Regions from separate parts of the Pseudomonas sp. NPDC090233 genome, predicted to be linked through region 3. Evidence: predicted binding sites of a transcription regulator. Region 3 holds the regulator's gene; each other region holds the start of a gene.
What was found. The regulator FliA, encoded in region 3, starts transcription of late flagellar genes. The targets are predictions, from matches to a motif close to CTAAAGTTTNNNNNNNNNNNGCCGNTAA.
Positions count from the first base shown of each region.

Region 1: the regulator FliA is predicted to act here: its motif matches at 3,386-3,413, upstream of ACIQUF_RS19850 (methyl-accepting chemotaxis protein).
Region 2: the regulator FliA is predicted to act here: its motif matches at 1,457-1,484, upstream of motA (flagellar motor stator protein MotA).

Region 1 is NZ_JBIVYQ010000007.1:22,625-29,757, forward strand. Features, by position in the region: gene ggt (gamma-glutamyltransferase) at 1-1,262, shown strand, start outside; gene ACIQUF_RS19850 (methyl-accepting chemotaxis protein) at 1,377-3,296, opposite strand; gene ACIQUF_RS19855 (neutral zinc metallopeptidase) at 3,472-4,359, opposite strand; gene pcaH (protocatechuate 3,4-dioxygenase subunit beta) at 4,548-5,267, shown strand; gene pcaG (protocatechuate 3,4-dioxygenase subunit alpha) at 5,278-5,883, shown strand; gene ACIQUF_RS19870 (cupin domain-containing protein) at 5,917-6,351, opposite strand; gene ACIQUF_RS19875 (LysR family transcriptional regulator) at 6,461-7,133, opposite strand, start outside.
Region 2 is NZ_JBIVYQ010000006.1:399,570-406,702, reverse strand. Features, by position in the region: gene motB (flagellar motor protein MotB) at 1-537, opposite strand, end outside; gene motA (flagellar motor stator protein MotA) at 541-1,392, opposite strand; gene ACIQUF_RS19070 (HDOD domain-containing protein) at 1,523-3,058, shown strand; gene ACIQUF_RS19065 (rhodanese-like domain-containing protein) at 3,103-3,912, shown strand; gene asd (archaetidylserine decarboxylase) at 3,922-4,785, shown strand; gene serB (phosphoserine phosphatase SerB) at 4,831-6,045, opposite strand; gene ACIQUF_RS19050 (histidine kinase) at 6,180-7,133, shown strand, end outside.
Region 3 is NZ_JBIVYQ010000010.1:51,816-58,948, forward strand. Features, by position in the region: gene flhA (flagellar biosynthesis protein FlhA) at 1-1,193, shown strand, start outside; gene flhF (flagellar biosynthesis protein FlhF) at 1,205-2,512, shown strand; gene fleN (flagellar synthesis regulator FleN) at 2,603-3,436, shown strand; gene fliA (RNA polymerase sigma factor FliA) at 3,433-4,173, shown strand; gene ACIQUF_RS24200 (chemotaxis response regulator CheY) at 4,278-4,652, shown strand; gene ACIQUF_RS24205 (protein phosphatase CheZ) at 4,671-5,459, shown strand; gene ACIQUF_RS24210 (chemotaxis protein CheA) at 5,472-7,133, shown strand, end outside.

The DNA of each region.
Region 1 (7,133 bases), on a different contig from region 3:
CGCATCAGAAATTCGGCAAGCTGCCCTGGAGCGAACTGCTGACCCCGGCCATCGGCTATGCGAAAAACGGCTTCAAGATCGCCGAAAAGCAGTACCAATACCGCAACGATGCCCAGGGCCTGTTCAAAACCGCGACCAACTTCAACGACTACTTCGGCACCATGAAAGTCGGCGAGCTGCTCAAGCAACCGGAGATGGCCCAGACCCTCGAACGTATCGCCGACAAGGGCGTGAGCGAGTTCTACCAGGGCAAGACCGCCGACCTGCTGGTGGCGCAGATGCAGGCTGACAAAGGCCTGATCACCAAGGAAGACCTCAAGGACTACAAAGCCGTATGGCGCGAGCCGATGGCCCTGAGCTGGCGCGGCAACGTGGTGTACACCGCGCCACCGCCGAGCTCCGGCGGCGTCGCTCTGGCCCAGTTGCTGGGCATCAAGGAAGACCGCGCCGCCGACTTCAAGGGCGTGGCGCATAACTCGGCGCAGTACATCCACCTGCTGGCCGAGATCGAGAAGCGCGTATTCGCCGACCGCGCCGACTACCTGGGCGACCCGGCCTTCACCCAGGTGCCGGTCGACAAGCTGATCGCCAAGGATTACCTGGCCAAGCGCGCCGCGCAGGTCAACCCCAAGGCCATCTCGGTCACCGACGACGTCAAGCCAGGGCTGGAACCGCACCAGACCACGCACTTCTCGATCGTCGACAAACAGGGCAACGCAGTCAGCAACACCTACACCCTCAACCTCGACTACGGCAGTGGCGTGGTGGTCAAGGGTGCGGGCTTCCTGCTCAACGACGAGATGGACGACTTCAGCGCCAAACCGGGCGCGGCCAACGCCTTTGGCGTGGTCGGCGGTGATGCCAACGCCATTGCCCCCGGCAAGCGCATGCTGTCGTCCATGAGCCCAAGTCTGATGACCCGCGATGGCAAGGTCGAACTGGTGATCGGCACGCCGGGTGGTTCGCGGATCTTCACCTCGATCTTCCAGGTGATGAACAACCTGTATGACTACGGCATGCCGCTGGATAAAGCGGTGGCGGCGCAGCGTGTGCACCATCAGTTGTTGCCTAAAGACACCATCTACTTCGACAGCTACGCGCCGCTGACCGGGCCGGTGGCGGATGAGCTGAAGAAAATGGGCTATGTGCTGGAGGATCAGGGCTGGGAGATGGGGGATATCCAGGCGATCCGGGTGAACGGGGCGAAGCTTGAGACGGCTTCGGATCCGCGGGGGCGTGGGGTGGGGATGATCGTCAAATAGTTTTGTTCGAATCTCCTGTGGGAGCGGCTTCAGCCGCGAACACCGGCGAAGCCAGCGCCATCCAGCGCGTCGCAAGCTTCGCGGCTGAAGCCGCTCCCACAGGTTTGTAAGTGATCAGACCCGGAACTGGCTGACCAGCATCTGCAAGTGTCCACCCAGGCGCGCCAGCTCCACGCTGGACGCTGCGGTTTCATCACTGGCCGCCGCCGTCTGTTCCGACACATCGCGCACATTCAGGATGCTGCGGCTGATCTCCTCAGCCACCGCACTCTGTTGCTCGGCCGCCGCGGCAATCTGCTGGTTCATCGACTGGATGCTCGACACCGTGCTGGTGATGTTCTCCAGCGACACCCCGGCCTTGCGCGCAAGCTCCACACTGCTGTCGGTCAGGGTGCGGCTGCCCTGCATGGCATTGGCCACTTGCTGAGTACCATGCTGCAGGCCGGCCACCAGTTCTTCGATCTCTTCGGTGGATTTCTGCGTGCGCTGGGCCAGGCCGCGTACTTCGTCGGCGACCACGGCAAAACCACGGCCAGCCTCGCCTGCGCGCGCGGCTTCGATCGCGGCGTTGAGCGCCAGCAGGTTGGTCTGCTCGGCCACCGACTTGATCACGTCCATCACGCTGCCGATCTTCTGGCTTTCCTGCTGCAGCAGGTTCATGGCCTCGGTGGAGCGGTGCACTTCCTCGGCCAGGCGTTCGATCTGGCTGATCGCTTCGCCCACCACGCGGTCACCCGCGCGGGCCTCGCCGTCGGCGCCGGTCGCCGCGTGCGAAGCCTGCTCGGCATTGCGCGCGACTTCCTGAACGGTCGCGGCCATTTCGTGCATGGCGGTGGCGACCTGGTCGGTTTCGACCTTCTGGCTGTTGGCCCCGGCGCTGGTCTGCTCAGTAACGGCCGACAGCTCTTCGGCGGCGCTGGCAATCTGCGTGACGCCGTCGCGGATACCGCTGATCAGCTCGCGCAGGGTGGTGCCCATGCGCGCGATGCCTTGTTGCAGCACGCCGATTTCGTCGCGGCGGGTGATGCGCATGTCGTGGGTCAGGTCGCCACCGGCGATGCGCTCCACGGCCTGCAGGGTCTCGCGCAGGGGGCGGGTGATCTGGCGGGTGATGATGACGGCTGCCAGTACACCGGCGAGCAACGCCAGGAGCGTGGCGATGGTTTGCAGGCTGCGGGCCTGGGCGCTCTCGACGTCACGGCGGTCGATCTGGATCTTGTACAGCGCGTCGCTGCGCTTGACGATGTCGGCGCCCTGCACGGTCATTTCTGCACGGGAAGTGGTGATCTCCGCGACCGCATTGCGGAACTGGCGCACCGCCTCGCGGTAGGCCTGGACCGACTGTTCGAACTGCTGCACGCGGGTGGCATCGGATGGCAGCTGGCGCTTGAGACTGTCGATCTCCACCAGCGCCGACTCCAGCTGGCGCAGGGCCGCCTGTTCGTTGGCCGCGCTGTTGTCGGCGATGTAGCCGCGTACGTCGATACGCACTTGTAGCAGTTGTTGACGCACTTTGCTGATCAGCTGGTACTGCGCCAGGCGCACGCTGTCGGCGTCAGGGCGGGCCATGACGTCCTGGCTGAGGGATTCCATGGCCTCGTCGGCCTTGGCCGCCGATACGTTCATCGCCTCACGGGCGGCCAGGGAGTTCTTGTAGCCAGCGCGCATCTTGTTCAACGAGACCTTGTATTCGCTGATGGTCTGGCCCAGTTCTTTCAGCAGCTTGACGTTTTCCGGGCTCTTGAAGGTGCTGACCAGGTATTCCTGCTGCTTGCTGAACGCGTCCAGCTTGGCCTGGGTATTGGCGGCGGCGGCATCGTCGCCATTGGCGATCATGTACTGCAGGCGCGCGATGCGCAGGTCGGTCAGGTCTTTGTTGAGCTGGCCGATGTCGCCCATCCAGTTGCTGCGGTCGATCAGGCTGCCCAGGCTGGTCCAGCCGGTCAGCGCCAGCAGGCCGGTAAGGACCAGCACCAGGCCGAAGCCCAGGCCGAGTTTAAGGTTGACGCTGATGTTGGCGAACCAGCTGTTCATGCACGCTCTCCAGAAATAATTTCGCTCACTTGATCATTTTTCGATCGCAAGGCGTTGTTGTTCTGGATGCCCGCTGAATCGTGCAGGAGTTATCGGCACGAGACCGCGAAGCTGAAACGCTTTTTCAGCTGATTTGTAACTCTATGAAACCCTTGGCAATTTCACTGACCATTGGTCAAAGGCTGCGCGCACTGAAGGTATCGCAGCTGTTCACATCCCCCTGGGCAAACCCGGCCTTGAACCAGCGCACCCGCTGCGCCGAAGTGCCATGGGTAAACGAATCCGGGACCACGCGCCCCTGGCCCTTCTGTTGCAAACGGTCATCACCGATGGCGTTGGCGGCATTCAGCGCTTCCTCGACATCCCCGGGCTCCAGCCAGTTCAGGCGTTGCTGCGCCTGGTAGGCCCAGACACCGGCCAGGCAGTCAGCCTGCAATTCCTGGCGCACCAGCAGGCCATTGTCGCCCTCCATGCGTTGCCCAGCTCGGCGCGCGGCATCGACCTTGGCCGACACCCCGAGCAAAGTCTGCACATGGTGGCCGATCTCGTGGGCGATCACGTAGGCCTGGGCGAAGTCGCCGGCAGCTGCGAAGCGAGTTTCCATCTCGCGGAAGAACGACATGTCCAGGTACACGCGCTGGTCTGCCGGGCAGTAGAAGGGGCCTACCGCCGCCGAGGCGAAGCCGCAGGCGGAATTCACCTGGCCGCTGAACAGCACCAGCTTGGGGTCGCGGTATTGTTTGCCTGCCTGGGAGAACAGGGCTTTCCAGGTGTCTTCGGTGTCGCCGAGGATCGACGCGACGAATTGCGCCTGTTCGTCGTTGGCCGCCGGCGCCTTGTTGTCTACGCCGCTGGGGGCCTGCTGCTGTTGCTCCATCTGCCCGGTGAGCTGGCCGAGAATCTGCAGCGGGTCCTGGCCGGTCAGCCAGCCGATGCCGACGATCAGCAGGATCGCGCCGAGCCCCAGGCCCTTGCCGCCACCAAAGCGCATGCCACCGCCGCCGCCACCTTCGCCACGGGCATCGACCACGTTGTCGCTGCGCCGGCCTTTTCGCCATTCCATCAGATGCACTCCCGAGCTTGAAACATGAAGTCAAAGATTAGTTCACCTCAGCCAAACGGACTAATGCATAACCATTTGGTTAAGTAACGGACCACTGAATTCAATATTCATCCCTGGCGACTTATCTGAAACTGCATGTCCGCCTGCCACGCCCAGGCGTTCAGATAATTCCAAGAGAGGAAAACGGCATGCCCGCCCAGGACAACAGCCGCTTCGTGATCCGTGATCGCAACTGGCACCCCAAAGCCTTGACTCCCGACTACAAGACTTCGATTGCCCGCTCACCGCGTCAGGCACTGGTCAGCATCCCGCAATCAATCAGCGAAACCACCGGCCCGGACTTCACCCACTTGGGCTTCGGGGCCCATGACCATGACCTGCTGCTGAACTTCAACAACGGTGGCCTGCCGATCGGCGAGCGCATCATCGTTGCCGGCCGTGTCGTCGACCAGTACGGCAAGCCGGTGCCCAGCACCCTGGTGGAGATCTGGCAGGCCAACGCTGGCGGCCGCTATCGCCACAAGAACGACCGCTACTTGGCGCCGCTGGACCCAAACTTCGGCGGTGTCGGCCGCTGCCTGACCGACCGTGATGGCTACTACAGTTTCCGCACCATCAAGCCCGGCCCGTACCCGTGGCGCAACGGCCCCAACGACTGGCGCCCGGCGCACATCCACGTAGGCGTCAGCGGCCCATCGATCGCCACCAAGCTGATCACCCAGCTGTACTTCGAAGGCGACCCGCTGATCCCGATGTGCCCGATCGTCAAATCGATCGCCAACCCTGAAGCGGTGCAGCAGTTGATCGCCAAGCTCGACATGAGCAACGGCAACCCGATGGACTGCCTGGCGTACCGCTTTGACATCGTGCTGCGCGGCCAGCGCAAGACCCACTTCGAAAACTGCTGAGGACCCCGCCATGCCAATCGAACTGCTGCCGGAAACCCCCTCGCAGACCGCCGGCCCCTACGTGCACATCGGCCTGGCCCTGGAAGCGGCCGGCAATCCGACCCGAGACCAGGAAATCTGGAACTGCCTGGCCAAGCCAGAGGCGCCGGGTGAACACATTCTGCTGATCGGCCAGGTGTACGACGGTAACGGCCACCTGGTGCGCGATTCGTTCCTGGAGTTGTGGCAGGCCGATGCCGCCGGCCAGTACCAGGATGCCTACAACCTGGAAAACGCCTTCAACAGCTTCGGTCGTACCGCCACCACCTTCGATGCCGGCGAGTGGACCGTGCAGACGGTCAAGCCGGGTGTGGTGAAGAACGCTGCCGGCGTGCCCATGGCACCGCACATCAACATCAGCCTGTTTGCCCGTGGCATCAACATCCACCTGCACACGCGGCTGTATTTCGATGATGAGGCCGAGGCCAACGCCAAGTGCCCGGTGCTTAACCTGATCGAGCAGCCACAACGCCGCGAGACCTTGATTGCCAAGCGTTGCGAAGTGGATGGGAAGACGGCGTATCGGTTCGATATCCGGATTCAGGGGGAAGGGGAGACGGTGTTCTTCGACTTCTGAATGAAAATGGGGCCGCAATGCGGCCCCAGCATCTCAGCCTTTCACCGGTTTCAGGTCGAATGCATCGCTCTGATACTGGAACAGCAGGCAATCTGCTGCGGCGGTGCAGCCGCTTTCATGCACCAGGTTCGCGGGCAGCTTGTAGTAGGACCCGGCCGGATACTCAATACGCTTGCCGTCGATCACTGCGTAGAACGTACCGCTCAACACCACTGTTGGCAGCGTCTGGCTGTGCTGGTGCAGACCGTTATCAGTGCCTTTCCTGAACTTCACGTACGCTGAATAAGGCCCTTTGCCGAAGATATCCCCTTCAACATTGGCGTAGCTGACAGCGCCGTTGGTCTTGGGTACGTCCTGCCAGTTCAAGGCCGCGCTATCGGTCACTGAAATGGTTTTTTCAGCCGCGTTGACGCCGAGGGCCAGGGTGCTGAGCGCCAAGGTCGCGATAATTGTCTGCACAGCTTTCATGATGAAGTTCCTTCGTTGAGTGACGATGCAACGAAGGTTACCTAAACGAAGAAAGCACAAATACGCGCCTTAGAGGCCATGACCTGTGCTGATAATGCACAGATCGACTTCACCATCTCGCCTCGGCGTAGTACGTCTGCACGTACTCCAGCAATGCCCGCACCTTGGGCGCCAGATAGCGGCTTTGTGGATAAACCGCGTAGAGGTTGCGCGCTGGCAGCTTCCAACTCTCCAGCACTGGCACCAGCCGCCCATCCTCCAGGGCATCATGAACGATGAAAGGGTCGAAGCTGGCGATGCCCAGTGCACCGATGGCAGCGGCGCGCAGGGCCATCGGCGAGTTGGCGCTCAAGCGCCGGGGCATCAGCACTTCACATTGCTCTCCAGTGTCGCGGGCAAGCTGCAAGCGTTGCGGGTGCAACAACTGGCTGTAGCCGAGCAGAGGGTGGTTGGCCAGGTCCTCGGGCGTGGCCGGTGTGCCGTGCCGTTCCAGGTAGCGCGGGGCGGCCACCAGCATGACCTCGCTGGCAGCCAGCCGACGCGCCACCAGGCTTGAGTCAGGCAGGTGGTCGGTGACCCGCAGGCAGACATCGATTTCCTCTTCCAGCAGGTCGACGAAACGGTCACTGCAGTGCAGCTCGATTTGCAACTGTGGATGGCGCTCGACGAAATCCGGCAACCAGCGCCCCAGTTCCAATTCACCAAACGCGGTAGCCACGCCCAGGCGCAAGGTGCCGGTGGGCTGTTGCTGATGCTCGGACAACTCCAACGTCATCGCCTGC
Region 2 (7,133 bases), on a different contig from region 3:
GAAATACGGTTGCAGGCGCGCACTGCCGATGTCGAACATCGGCCGGTTCTCGGCATCCATGATCTGGATGCGCAGGCCGTCCTGGGTGATCTCGAAGAGAATCTGATCCTTGAACTTCTGCAGCTGCGGGTTTTCATCGACCTTGTTCTGCAGCTCCTGCAGCAGCAATTCGAGGCGCTCGCGCTCGACCTGCTCGGCCATGGTCTCGACCTGATCCTTGTCCAGCTGGATGCTGGTGTCAGGCGTAGGCTCGGATTTCTCTTCCGGATTGATGGTCTTTTCCGGCGCCAGCTGCGGCGAGCCGCCCAGGTCGATCACGTAGGGCGTACCGCTTTCAGAGAAACCAATCGGGTCCTTGAAATAGCCGGCGATGGCGATCTTCTGCTCGGGCGTGGCGGTGGACATCAACCACAGCACCAGGAAGAACGCCATCATCGCCGTGGCGAAGTCGGCGAAGGCGATCTTCCAGGCGCCGCCGTGGTGGCCTCCACCGAAGCGCTTGACGCGCTTGATGATTATCGGCTGATTGTTTTCCATGGCTTAGCGACCGCGAACGGCTTGTTCCAGCTCGGCAAAGCTCGGGCGGTGCTTGGGATACAGCACCTTGCGCCCGAACTCGACGGCCAGCGAAGGTGGCATGCCCGAAGCCGAGGCCACCAGCGAGGCCTTGATCGACTCATACAGGTTGATCTCTTCCTTGGCATCGTGCTCCAGGCACTTGGCCAGCGGGCCGAAGAAGCCGTAGGCCGCGAGAATACCGAAGAAGGTACCGACCAGGGCCGCGCCCACGTGCATACCGATGGCAGCCTGGTCGCCCTCACCGAGCGACGCCATGGTCACCACGATACCCAGTACCGCCGCGACGATACCGAAGCCGGGCATGCCATCGGCAATGCCGGTGACCGCGTGCGAGGGGTGCTCGAGCTCTTCCTTCATGCTCAGCAGCTCCATGTCGAACAGGCCTTCGAGCTCGTGGGGTGCCATGTTGCCGGTGGACATGATGCGCAGGTAGTCGCAGATGAACGCGGTCATGCGCTCATCGCCCAGCACGGCGGGGTACTTGGCGAAGATCGGGCTGGCCGCGGCGTCTTCGATATCGCTCTCGATCGCCATCATGCCTTCGCGACGGCTCTTGTTGAGGATTTCGTACACCAGGCCCAGTACTTCCAGGTAGAAGGTGTGGGTAAACCGGGAGCCAAACATCTTCATCGACTTCTTGACCACATGCATGGTCATGTAGCCGGGGTTGGCCTGCATGAAGGCGCCAAAGGCTGCACCGCCGATGATCAGCACTTCGAACGGCTGGATCAGTGCCGCGATCTTGCCGTGGGAGAGTACGTATCCGCCGAGCACGCTCGCGAATACGACGATGATGCCGATAATTTTAGCCATAGGTTCAAAGCACTTGCTGTCGTGGTCGGGATGAGGGACGGGAGCTTTAAAACTCTTCTTCTACTTATCGGCAGAACTGCGCCAGACTATAGCCACTCAATGCGAAAAGCCAGTTCGGACTGATGTCAAAATGCCAATGGAATCCAAGGTGCCCACTCAGAATCCGCGTACGCTAGAGGCCTGGGTAAAGCTGCTCGACGGTATCCGTGTACCGGTGCCGAAGCAGAGTTACGACCGGGTCATGAGCGCCATCAATGATAGCCGCCGCTCGCTGCGCGACATCGCCGAACTGATGCAGGACAGCCCGGCCCTGGTGCTGTCGGTGATGCGCGAGGCCAATCACCCGGCCAACGCCAGCCAGGCAGAACCCGCCGAAAGTCTGGAAATCGCCCTCAATCGCCTAGGCCTGGCGCGCACCCGCGAATTGCTCAACCGCCTGCCAGCGCTGCCGGACGACGATATCCCGCCAGTGCTGCGCCAGTTCCTGCTGATCAGCCAGCACGCGTCGCAACAGGCCAGCGGCCTGTTCGCCAGCCGCCTGGCGCGGCTGTGGCAGGAAATCCACTGGGGCAGCCTGCTGTTCCTGTCACCCCTGTGGCCGATGGCACTGGCCTACCCGAAACTGCTCGACGCCTGGGAACTGCGGGTGATCCACAAGGGCGAAGAGGCAGCGGATGTCGAGCAGGAACTGTTTGGCGTGCGCATCATGGCGCTGTGCCAAGCCATGGCCGAGCACTGGCGCCTGTCGCAATGGGTCACCCAGGGCTACCGCCTGCTGCTGGAAGAGCGTGAACAGCTTGGGCAGATATTGAGCATCGCCCGCGACGGGGACCCGCTGAGCCAGCAGCATCGCCTGGACGAGGCGCCGGCCTTGAGCCGCTGGTTCAACCAGCCGGCCAACACCGTGCTGCTGGCCAACAACCTGGCATTGGCGGCGCAGGTGGGCTGGGACAACCCGCATCTGCTGCGCTGGCAACTGCTGACCGCGCTTTACCTGCAGACTTCCCTGGAAGACGTACAGCAACAGGTCCACCAGCAGGCCGCCGCCAGTGCCCGCCGCCACGCCAGGCATGCGCTGTTCCACCCCGCCGAAGCCTTGATCTGGCCTTGGGACCAGCGCCGCCCGCATCCCGACATGCTGGCTCCGCCACCGCCCTCCAGCGACGCGCTCGGCCAGTGGCGCAAGCTGTGCCAGGAGTTGCTGGCCCAGCCCAGCCCGTTCACCAACGCCGTGCACCTGGCCACCCAGGCACGTGAAGCCCTGCTGGCCTGCGGCATGCAGCGCATCATGCTGCTGACCCTGGACAAGGCCACCGACTACCTGCGCGTGCAGCAGACCGCCGGGTTGCCCAAGGAAGCTGCAGCCATCGCCTTGCCGGTGCCGCAGAGCAAACTGCTGCAAAAGTTGCTGGCCAAGGCCGCTCAGCTGCGCCTGACGCCGGAGAACCATGCCCAATTCTCGGCCCTGCTGCCGGCCCCGTTGCACGCATTCTTCCGTGGCGAACACCTGCTGCTGCGCTCGCTGGCGGTCAACGACCAGGTATTGATGCTGGCGGTGGCCGACCAGGGCGGCAAGCCGCTGGCCGATGTCAGCGTGCAGGCGTTCGGTAAAACCGCGCAATGTATCGAGCGCGCCCTCGCCGTGTTTGCCAACCGCAATGCCTGACCCTTGCGCTACAATCGCCCCTCTTTCCACACTGGAGACCGTGGATGACTGATTTTGCCGGACTGCCGCTGGTGATCGAACCCGCGGATCTGCTGCCGCGCCTGGATTCGCCCCAGCTGATCCTGGTCGACCTGAGCAGCGCCAACCGCTATGTCAGCGGGCACATCCCCGGCGCCCGCTTCGTCGAAGGCAAGCGCACCCAGTTGGGCCTGCCACCGGCGCCAGGCCTGCTGCCGGCTCTGGCCGATCTGGAAAAACTGTTCAGCGAGCTCGGTCACCGCGACGACGCCGTCTATGTGGTCTACGACGATGAAGGCGGCGGCTGGGCCGGTCGCTTCATCTGGATGCTCGACGTGATCGGTCACAAGGCCAGCCACTACCTCAACGGCGGTATTCAGGCCTGGCCGGCCGACAAGTTGTCGACCGACGTGCCAACCCCCGCCAGCACACCGGTGCGCCTGCAGCTGCACGGCGAACCGACTGCCACCCGCGAGTACCTGCAAAGCCGCCTGGGCGCCGACGACCTGGTGGTCTGGGATGCCCGCGGCCCCCAGGAGTTCAGCGGTGAGAAAGTCCTGGCCGCCAAAGGCGGGCACATCCCCGGCGCAATCAACTTCGAGTGGACCGCCGGCATGGACCTCAACGACCACCTGCGCATCCGCCAGGACATCGCCGAGGTCCTCAAGCAACTGGGCATCACCCCCGACAAGGAAGTGATCACCCACTGCCAGACCCACCGCCGCTCCGGTTTCACTTACCTGGTGGCCAAGGCCCTCGGCTACCCACGGGTCAAGGCTTACGCCGGCTCGTGGAGCGAATGGGGCAACCACCCGGACACGCCTGTAGAAGTCTAAGGAACCTGCATGAAATCCCGTCTGTTCATCATCAGCCAGTACCTGCTGCCGCACCACCTGCTGTCGCGGCTCGCCGGCTGCGTCGCCGAGTGCCGCGCACGCTGGTTCAAGAACGCCTTCACCGCCTGGTTCGCCAAGCGCTACCAGGTGAACATGAGCGAGGCGCTGGTCGAAGACCTGAGCGCCTACGAGCACTTCAACGCCTTCTTCACCCGCGCCCTGAAGCCGGGCGCACGCCCGCTGGATGAAACCCCTGGGGCCATCCTTTGCCCGGCCGATGGCGCCGTGAGCCAGCTTGGCCCGATCGAGCACGGTCGTATCTTCCAGGCCAAGGGCCACAGCTTCAGCGCCCTGGAGTTGCTCGGCGGCGATCCGGCGCTGGCCGCGCCGTTCATGGGCGGTGAGTTCGCCACCATCTACCTGTCGCCGAAAGACTACCACCGCGTGCACATGCCGCTCGCCGGCACACTGCGCGAGATGGTCTACGTACCGGGCCGACTGTTCTCGGTGAACCAGACCACGGCGGAAAACGTCCCCGAGCTATTTGCCCGCAACGAACGCGTGGTGTGCCTGTTCGACACCGAGCGCGGGCCGATGGCCGTTGTATTGGTCGGCGCGATGATCGTTGCCTCGATCGAAACCGTGTGGGCTGGCCTGGTCACGCCGCCGAAGCGGGAGCTGAAGACCTTCCGCTATGACGAAGGCAGCCGTGCGCCGATTCACCTGGAAAAGGGTGCGGAACTGGGGCGCTTCAAGCTGGGTTCCACAGCCATCGTGCTGTTCGGGCCGGAGCAGGTGAAGTGGGCAGAGAATCTGGGTGCCGGGTCGGCAACCCGCATGGGTGAGTTGCTGGCAGTGCCTGCACAGGCTTGATGGTTCTCTAACAATGTTTGGGGCCGCATTGCGGCCCCAATCATTTCACCCGCGGGCGTCGCGGTCGCGCAGGCCCAGCAGATACAGCACACCATCCAGGCCCAGGGTCGAAATCGCCTGCTTGGCCGACTGGCGCACCAGTGGCTTGGCGCGGAAGGCCACACCGAGGCCGGCCAGCGACAGCATCGGCAGGTCGTTGGCGCCGTCACCTACGGCGATGGTCTGCTCCAGTTGCAGGCCCTCCTCGCTCGCCAGCTGCTGTAGCAGCTCGGCTTTACGCTGGGCGTCGACGATCGGCTCGACGGCCACGCCGGTAACCTTGCCGTCGACCACTTCCAGCTCGTTGGCGAACACATAGTCGATGCCCAGGCGCGCCTGCACCTGCTTGGCAAAGTATGTGAAGCCGCCAGAAAGAATGGCCGTCTTGTAGCCCATACGCTTGAGTTCGGCGAACAGGTTTTCGGCGCCTTCGGTCAGGCGCAGTGAAGCACCGATTTCATCCAGCACGCCGACATCCAGGCCCTTGAGCAGCGCCATGCGCTCCTTGAAGCTGGCGCGGAAGTCCAGTTCGCCGCGCATCGCCCGTTCGGTGATGGCTGCCACCTGCTCACCAACACCCGCCGCCTTGGCCAGCTCATCGATGACCTCGGCCTCGATCAGTGTCGAATCCATGTCGAACACCGCCAGGCGGCGGTTGCGACGGAACAGGTCGTCCTTCTGGAAGGCGATGTCGACGTTCAACGCTTCGGACAACGCGAAGAAGTCGGCACGCAGCGCCTGGGCATCGCTCGGCTCGCCGCGTACGGAAATTTCCAGTGCAGCTTTGCCTTTTTCGCTCTGCGCATCCAGGGCAACGCGTGCGGACAACCGCTCGATGCGCTCGATGGTCAGACCATATTGGCTGATCACCGCACTGACGCGCTGCAGTTGCTCCGGGGTGATCTTGCGGCTGAGGACGCTGGCGATGTAGCGCGGCTCACCCTGGCCGTCGGCCCAGTGCTGGTAGTCTGCTTCGGAAATCGGGGTGTAGCGGGCCTGCAGGTTCAGCTCGTGGGCCTTGGACTGCACGCTTTGCAGCAGGCCAGTGGCCACTTCGTTATCGGGGATATCGACCAGAATGCCGAACGACAGTGTGCCGTGCATGACCGCCAGGCCGATGTCGAGAATGTTCACTGCGCCCTGGAGCAGGACGCCGGTGATGGCGGCGGTAAGACCGGGGCGGTCCTCTCCGGTGATGTTGATCAGGACGATTTCGCGCACAACTGGCTCCGACTTCGATGAAAAATGCGCATTCTACCGATTTTCCATGACCATCGGGCGCCAACGATACTTTGCCGACAAAACTCTGATCGCTATACTGCGCAACACTTTCATGCCATTAAGAGCCGCGCTCTGTGAACCGGCCCACGCCCGTCAAACCAGACAACTTCTTCCTCATGATCTTCCGTGCCCTGCGCCAACGTCGTGTTCCCCTGGCACTGCGCATCGCCTGCACCAATATATTCCTGGTGGCGCTGGCGTTGGTGATCTATGCCTGCGTCATGGGCCTGCAGTTCAAGCAGGCGATGCACGAGCAGGCCGACGCCCTTGGCCAGAGCCTGACCACCCAGACCGCCACCTCGGCGACCGAGCTGCTGGTGTCCAACGACATCCTCAGCCTCAACGTGCTGCTGGGCAACCTGGTGAAGAACCCGCTGGTGGCCCATGCGGCGATCTACAGCGTGGACAACCGCATCCTGGCCGAAGCCGGGCAGCGCCCGCGCAACAGCCTGCTGGGCAAATCGGAAGGCCTGTACCAGACCAAGATCACCTTCCAGGACGTGACCGCCGGGCAATTGCGCATCAGCCTGGACATGAGCCAGTTCCAGCAGCCGATGCTGATCAGCCTGCAGAGCATGGGCATCCTTGCCGCGATCCTGCTGGCCCTGGCGCTGAGCCTGAGCCTGCGCCAAGGCCGCCACATCACCCTGCCGTTGCTGCAGCTGCGAGTATGGCTGCGTGACCCGCACCCCTACACCCCGGCAACCGATCGTCAGGACGAGATCGGCGATATCGCCCGTCAGTTGCACGCGCGCCTGGCGCCGCCGCCACCGCCAGAGCCGGAACCTGAGCCGGAGGAAGAAGAGGACGAGTTCGACGACCTGCACGAGGTTGCCGCACCGGTCAAAGCTGCGCCACGTGCCAAGGTTGCCGCCGTGGATGACGACGAAGACGATGAGACGGCCTTTGCCGGCCTGCTGGACAACGATGAGCCCGCGCCCAAGGCCATCGTGGTCGAATCCGATGAGCCACAGCACAGCGCAGTGCTGGCCGTGCAACTGGGTTCTCAGGAGCAACTGCGCCGCCTG
Region 3 (7,133 bases):
TCCTCAGCCTTGGCCTGCTGGCCGGTGGTGGTGCGTACCTGGTGTGGAAGAAGCAGCAGAAGGCCAAAGTCGTCGCGCAGCAGGAAGCGCAGCGCCAGCAGGACTTGCTGCCGTCGCCGCAACGGGCGATGGAAACCAAAGAGCTGGGCTGGGATGACGTGACGCCGATCGACATGATCGGCCTGGAAGTCGGCTACCGCCTGATTCCGCTGGTCGACCGCAACCAAGGCGGCCAGTTGCTGGCGCGGATCAAGGGGGTGCGCAAGAAGCTTTCCCAGGATCTGGGCTTCCTCATGCCCACCGTGCACATTCGCGACAACCTCGACCTGCAGCCCAGCGCCTACCGCCTGACGCTGATGGGCGTGATTCTGGCCGAGGCCGAGATCTACCCCGACCGGGAGCTTGCGATCAACCCCGGCCAGGTATTTGGCACCCTCAACGGTATCGCCGCCCGCGATCCGGCATTCGGCCTGGAGGCGGTGTGGGTCGACATCGCTCAGCGCGCCCAGGCGCAGTCGTTGGGCTATACCGTGGTCGATGCCAGTACTGTGGTGGCCACCCACCTGAACCAGATTCTGCAGAAGCATTGCCACGAACTGATTGGCCACGAAGAGGTCCAGCAATTGCTGCAGGTGCTGGGCAAGGCTTCGCCTAAACTTGCTGAGGAACTGGTGCCGGGTGTCATTTCCTTGTCGGGCCTGCTCAAGGTCCTGCAAGCGCTGCTTGCCGAGCAAGTGCCGGTGCGTGACATCCGCAGTATTGCCGAGGCGATCGCCAACAATGCCGGCAAGAGTCAAGATACCGCCGCGTTGGTCGCGGCAGTGCGCGTCGGATTGTGTCGTGCCATCGTGCAAAGCATTGTCGGCGTTGAGTCCGAGCTGCCTGTGATCACCCTTGAGCCAAGGTTGGAACAGATTTTGCTCAATAGTCTGCAAAGGGCCGGGCAAGGTCAGGAAGACGGTGTTCTTCTGGAACCGAGCATGGCCGAAAAGCTGCAGCGTTCGTTGATCGAAGCGGCTCAGCGCCAGGAGATGCAAGGCCAACCGGCCATCCTCCTGGTCGCTGGCCCGATCCGTGCCATGCTGTCGCGCTTCGGCCGCCTGGCTGTACCGAATTTGCATGTTCTGGCGTATCAGGAAATACCGGATAACAAGCAAGTCACCATCGTTGCCACCGTGGGCCCCAACGGCTGAGGTAGTGGGTTATGCAAGTTAAGCGTTTTTTCGCCGCCGATATGCGTCAGGCCATGAAGCTGGTTCGTGATGAGCTGGGCTCCGACGCCGCCATCATCGGTAACCGCCGCATCGCCGGCGGTGTCGAGCTGACGGCCGCGCTGGACTACAAGCTGTCCGCGCTGGCCCCGCGCGTGCCCAATGCCGAGCTCGAAGAAGAGCTGCGCAAGACCCACACGCGGATCGCCACCGCCCAGGCCGAGCTGGACAACCGCAGCGAGGCCAGCGAAGGCAGCCGCCAATTGTTTGCCGGCCAGTCGCTGACCGCATCGGAGCCGTTGATCGAGCCGCACGTGGATGCGCCAGCTGCAGTAGCCCCGGCCGCCCCGGCGCCGGTCGACCCTCGTTTGTTCGATGCCATGCGCTCGGAACTGTCCGGCCTGCGCGAACTGCTGGAAGTGCAGCTCGGTTCGCTGGCCTGGAACCAGCTGCAAGGCAGCAAGCCGGCCCAGGCCAACCTCTGGCGCCGTTTGCAGCGTATCGGCCTGTCCGGCCCGATCGCCCGCGAGCTGCTCGAACTCACCCAGGAAATCGAAGAGCCGCGCCATGCCTGGCGCATGCTGTTGGCGCACCTGGCGCGGATGATCGAGGTACCTGAGGTCGAGCCGATCGAAGAGGGTGGTGTGATTGCCGTGGTAGGCCCCGCCGGCATGGGCAAGACCACCACCCTGGCCAAGCTGGCCGCGCGTTACGTGCTCAAGTACGGCCCGCAGAACCTGGCGCTGGTGAGCATGGACAGCTTCCGCATCGGTGCCCAGGAACAGCTCAAGACCTTGGGGCGCATCCTCAATGTGCCGGTGACCTACGTCGACCCGGGCCAGTCGCTGGCCCAGGCGCTGGAGCCGCTGCTGCGCAAGCGCGTGGTGCTGATCGATACCGCCGGCCTGCAGGCCAGCGACCCGGCCCTGCGCATGCAGCTGGAAAGCCTGGCCGGCCGTGGCATCGCCTCGAAGAACTACCTGGTGCTGGCCACTACTAGCCAGAAGCAGGTGCTGACCGCCGCCTACCACAGCTACAAGCGCTGCGGCCTGGCCGGTTGCATCCTGACCAAACTCGATGAAACGGCGAGCCTCGGCGATGTGCTGAGCCTGGCCATCAGTCATGAACTGCCCGTGGCCTACCTCACCGATGGCCCGCGCATTCCTGACGACCTGCACTTGCCACGGGCGCACCAGCTGGTGACCCGCGCAGTGAATGTGCAGTTGCAGGACGAGCCCAGCGAAGAGGCCATGGCCGACATGTTCGCTGATCTCTATCACAATCCACGGCGAGCGGGTTGATGAAGCGTGTCCAAAATACCTACACCAAGGGGGCTGCCGCATCGCCCCTCGTGTGGCTTGGGTCCAAGCGAGACAAGGTAAACAACGAACATGGGTAGCATGCATCCCGTACAGGTGATCGCCGTAACCGGTGGCAAAGGTGGCGTCGGCAAGACTAACGTTTCAGTGAACCTGTCCCTGGCGCTGGCCGAGCTCGGCCGCCGGGTCATGCTGCTGGACGCCGACCTGGGCCTGGCCAATGTCGACGTGTTGCTGGGCCTGACCCCCAAACGCACCCTGGCTGATGTCATCGAAGGGCGCTGCGAGCTGCGCGACGTGCTGTTGCAGGGGCCAGGCGGTGTACGCATCGTGCCGGCAGCCTCCGGCACCCAGAGCATGGTGCACCTGGCGCCGGCCCAGCATGCCGGGCTGATCCAGGCCTTCAGCGAGATCGGCGACAACCTCGACGTGCTGGTGATCGACACCGCTGCGGGTATTGGTGACTCGGTAGTCAGCTTCGTCCGCGCGGCGCAGGAAGTGCTGCTGGTGGTGTGCGACGAACCCACCTCGATCACCGACGCCTACGCGCTGATCAAACTGCTCAATCGCGATTACGGGATGAACCGTTTCCGCGTGTTGGCCAACATGGCGCAGAGCCCGCAGGAAGGTCGCAACCTGTTCGCCAAGCTGACCAAGGTCACCGACCGCTTCCTCGATGTCGCCCTGCAATACGTCGGCGCCGTGCCGTACGACGAGTGTGTGCGCAAGGCGGTGCAAAAGCAGCGGGCGGTCTACGAGGCCTTCCCGCGCTCCAAATGCGCGCTGGCGTTCAAGGCCATTGCGCAGAAGGTCGACAGCTGGCCGTTGCCAGCCAACCCGCGCGGGCACCTGGAGTTCTTCGTCGAGCGCCTGGTTCAGCCCACCAGTGCAGGGCCAGTGCTATGAGTGCGAGCGGCTTCAAGATGTACAGCAAGGCGTCCAAGGACGCCCAGTACGAACTGATCGAACGCTACGCCCCGCTGGTCAAGCGTATTGCCTACCACCTGCTGGCGCGCCTGCCGGCCAACGTGCAGGTCGAGGACTTGATCCAGGCCGGCATGATCGGCCTGCTGGAAGTCGCCAACAAGTACGACGCCAGCAAGGGTGCGAGCTTTGAAACCTACGCCGGCATCCGCATCCGCGGCGCCATGCTCGATGAGGTGCGCAAGGGTGACTGGGCGCCGCGTTCGGTGCACCGCAACACCCGCATGGTCAGCGACGCGATGCGCGCCGTTGAAGCCAGAACCGGCCGCGACGCTAAAGATCATGAAGTTGCTGCCGAACTTCAATTGAGTCTCGATGATTACTACGGGATTTTGAACGATACCCTGGGCAGCCGCCTGTTCAGTTTCGACGACCTGTTGCAGGACGGCGAACACGAAGGGCTGCACGAGGATGGCGCCAGTGGCCAGGTCGAGCCGTCGCGCGACCTGGAAGACGAGCGCTTCCAGGTCGCCCTGACCGATGCCATCGCCAACCTGCCGGAGCGTGAGCGGCTGGTCCTGGCGCTGTACTACGACGAAGAACTGAACCTCAAGGAAATCGGTGAGGTGCTGGGGGTCAGCGAATCGCGTGTCAGCCAGCTGCATAGCCAGTGTGCCGCGCGCCTGCGCAGCCGTCTGGGGGAGTGGCGGGCGCGCTGAGCCGGGGGTCGTTGCAGTCGTTTTCACGTTGTACCGAATTGATTGAGTGCGCGCTCGGGGCCGAGCGCGTTAGAGACTGCTTGGAGGTCTAATTGAACAAAGACATGAAAATCCTCATCGTTGACGACTTCTCGACGATGCGGCGGATCATCAAGAACCTGCTGCGTGATCTGGGCTTCACCAACACCGACGAAGCCGACGACGGCACCACGGCGCTGCCGATGCTCGAAAGCGGCCATTACGACTTCCTGGTGACCGACTGGAACATGCCGGGCATGTCCGGTATCGACCTGCTGCGCAAGGTGCGCGCGCACGAGCGCCTGAAGGGCATGCCGGTGCTGATGGTGACCGCCGAAGCCAAGCGCGACCAGATCATCGAAGCGGCCCAGGCCGGGGTCAATGGCTACGTGGTCAAGCCGTTCACCGCGCAGGTGCTCAAAGAAAAGATCGAGAAGATCTTCGAACGCGTCAACGGCTGAATCAGCTCAGGGGGCGCCATGGAATCATCACAAACGTCTTTGGGGGAGTTCGAATCGACCCTGAAGAAGCATGCCCAGGAGTTGGTCGAAAGCCTGGAGAAGGGGCAGTTCGGCGAGGCGGTGCAGCTGATTCATCAGCTCAACCAGACCCGCGACCGTGGCCTGTACCAGGAAGTCGGCAAGCTGACCCGCGAGCTGCACAGCGCGATCGTCAGCTTTCAGATCGACCCGCGCATGCCGCAGGCCGAGGAAGTCTCGCAGATCACCGACGCCACTGAGCGTTTGTCCTACGTGGTCAAGCTCACCGAAGGCGCCGCCAACCGCACCATGGACCTGGTCGAGGAAAGCACCCCGGTGCTTAACGACCTGGCGACCGAAGCGCAGAACCTGAGTGTCGACTGGCAGCGCTTCATGCGCCGCGAAGTTGCTGCGCCGGAATTTCGTGACCTGGTCAAGCGCGTTGACAGTTTCCTGACGCACAGCGCCGAAGGTAACCGCAAGGTCTCTGGCCACCTCAATGACATTCTGCTGGCCCAGGACTATCAGGACCTGACCGGGCAGGTGATCAAGCGGGTGACCACGCTGGTGACCGAAGTCGAAAGCAATCTGCTCAAGCTCGTACTGATGGCCAGTCAGGTCGACCGTTTTGCCGGTATCGAACATGACCACCAGCAGCTACGTGCTGAAAAAGATGAAGAAAAATATCCGGCTCGGGGTGAAGGTCCGCAGATTCATGCCGATAAGCGTGAAGACGTCGTGTCCGGTCAGGACGATGTCGATGATCTGCTGTCCAGCCTGGGTTTTTGAGGAGCACGTTTAATGAGCTTCGGCGCCGATGAAGAAATCCTTCAGGATTTCCTGGTAGAAGCCGGCGAAATTCTTGAGCAACTGTCCGAGCAACTGGTCGAGCTGGAAAGCCGGCCCGACGATGCCGACCTGCTCAATGCGATCTTTCGCGGTTTCCACACTGTAAAAGGGGGCGCCGGCTTCCTCCAGCTCAACGAGCTGGTGGAGTGCTGCCATATCGCCGAGAACGTGTTCGACATTCTGCGCAAAGGTGAGCGTCGGGTCGACGCGGAACTGATGGACGTGGTGCTCGAAGCGCTCGACACGGTCAACAGCATGTTCGGCCAGGTGCGTGAACGCAGCGAAGTGACTCCGGCCACGCCCGAGCTGCTGGCGGCCTTGTCGCGCCTGGCCGAACCAGGCGCTGCGCCAGCCCCTGCCGCAGTGGTCGAGGCTGCGCCCGAGCCTGCCGCCGAGGCGGACATCACCGATACCGAATTCGAACAGCTGCTCGACTCGCTCGACGCGGTCAAGGCCGAAGCTGCCGCTGCAGAACAGCAGCTGCAGGGCGAAACCGTGAGCGGCGCAGCAGACGAGATCACCGACGCCGAGTTCGAGTCGCTGCTCGACCAGTTGCACGGCAAGGGCCAGTTCTCGGCTGAAGTCGTTGCCAGCGAGCCGGTTGCCGTTGCCGCCAGTGCGCCGGCCAGCGACGAGATCACCGACGAAGAATTCGAGTCGCTGCTGGACCAACTGCACGGCAAAGGCACCTTCCAGGCCGATGCGCTGCCGGTTGCCGCGCCTGCACAGGTCAACGCTGCACCGGCTGCCGCCAGCGGCGATGAGATCAGCGAACACGAGTTCGAAGCACTGCTCGACCAGCTGCATGGCAAAGGCAAGTTCTCTGGCGATGCCGTCACCGCCGAAGCGCCGGCTGCCGTTGCTGCGCCTGTCGCCGCCAGGCCGCAAAGCCAGCCTGTCGCCCAGCCGGCGCCCGCTGCGGTGGCCAAGCCCGCCGCGCCGGCCCGTACTCCGGCCCCGGCTGCCGAGAAGCACGTCAGCGAGGCGGAAACCACCGTGCGCGTCGACACCGCGCGCCTGGACGAGATCATGAACATGGTCGGCGAACTGGTGCTGGTGCGTAACCGCCTGGTGCGCCTGGGCCTGAACAGCGGCGACGAGGCCATGTCCAAGGCCGTGTCGAACCTCGACGTGGTCACCGCCGACCTGCAGACCGCGGTGATGAAAACCCGCATGCAGCCGATCAAGAAAGTCTTCGGCCGCTTCCCGCGCCTGGTCCGCGACCTGGCTCGCCAGCTCAAGAAAGAGATCAACCTGGAACTGGTCGGTGAAGAGACCGACCTCGACAAGAACCTGGTCGAGGCCCTGGCTGACCCGCTGGTGCACTTGGTGCGCAACGCGGTCGACCATGGCGTCGAAATGCCGGATGAGCGTGAAGCCTCGGGCAAGGCGCGCACCGGCCGCGTGGTGCTGTCGGCCGAACAGGAAGGCGACCACATCCTGCTGTCGATTTCTGACGACGGCAAGGGCATGGACCCCAACATCCTGCGGGCCAAGGCCGTGGAAAAGGGCCTGATGGACAAGGACGCCGCCGAGCGCCTGAGCGAGTCGGACTGCTACAACCTGATCTTCGCCCCGGGCTTCTCGACCAAGACGGAAATTTCAGACGTGTCT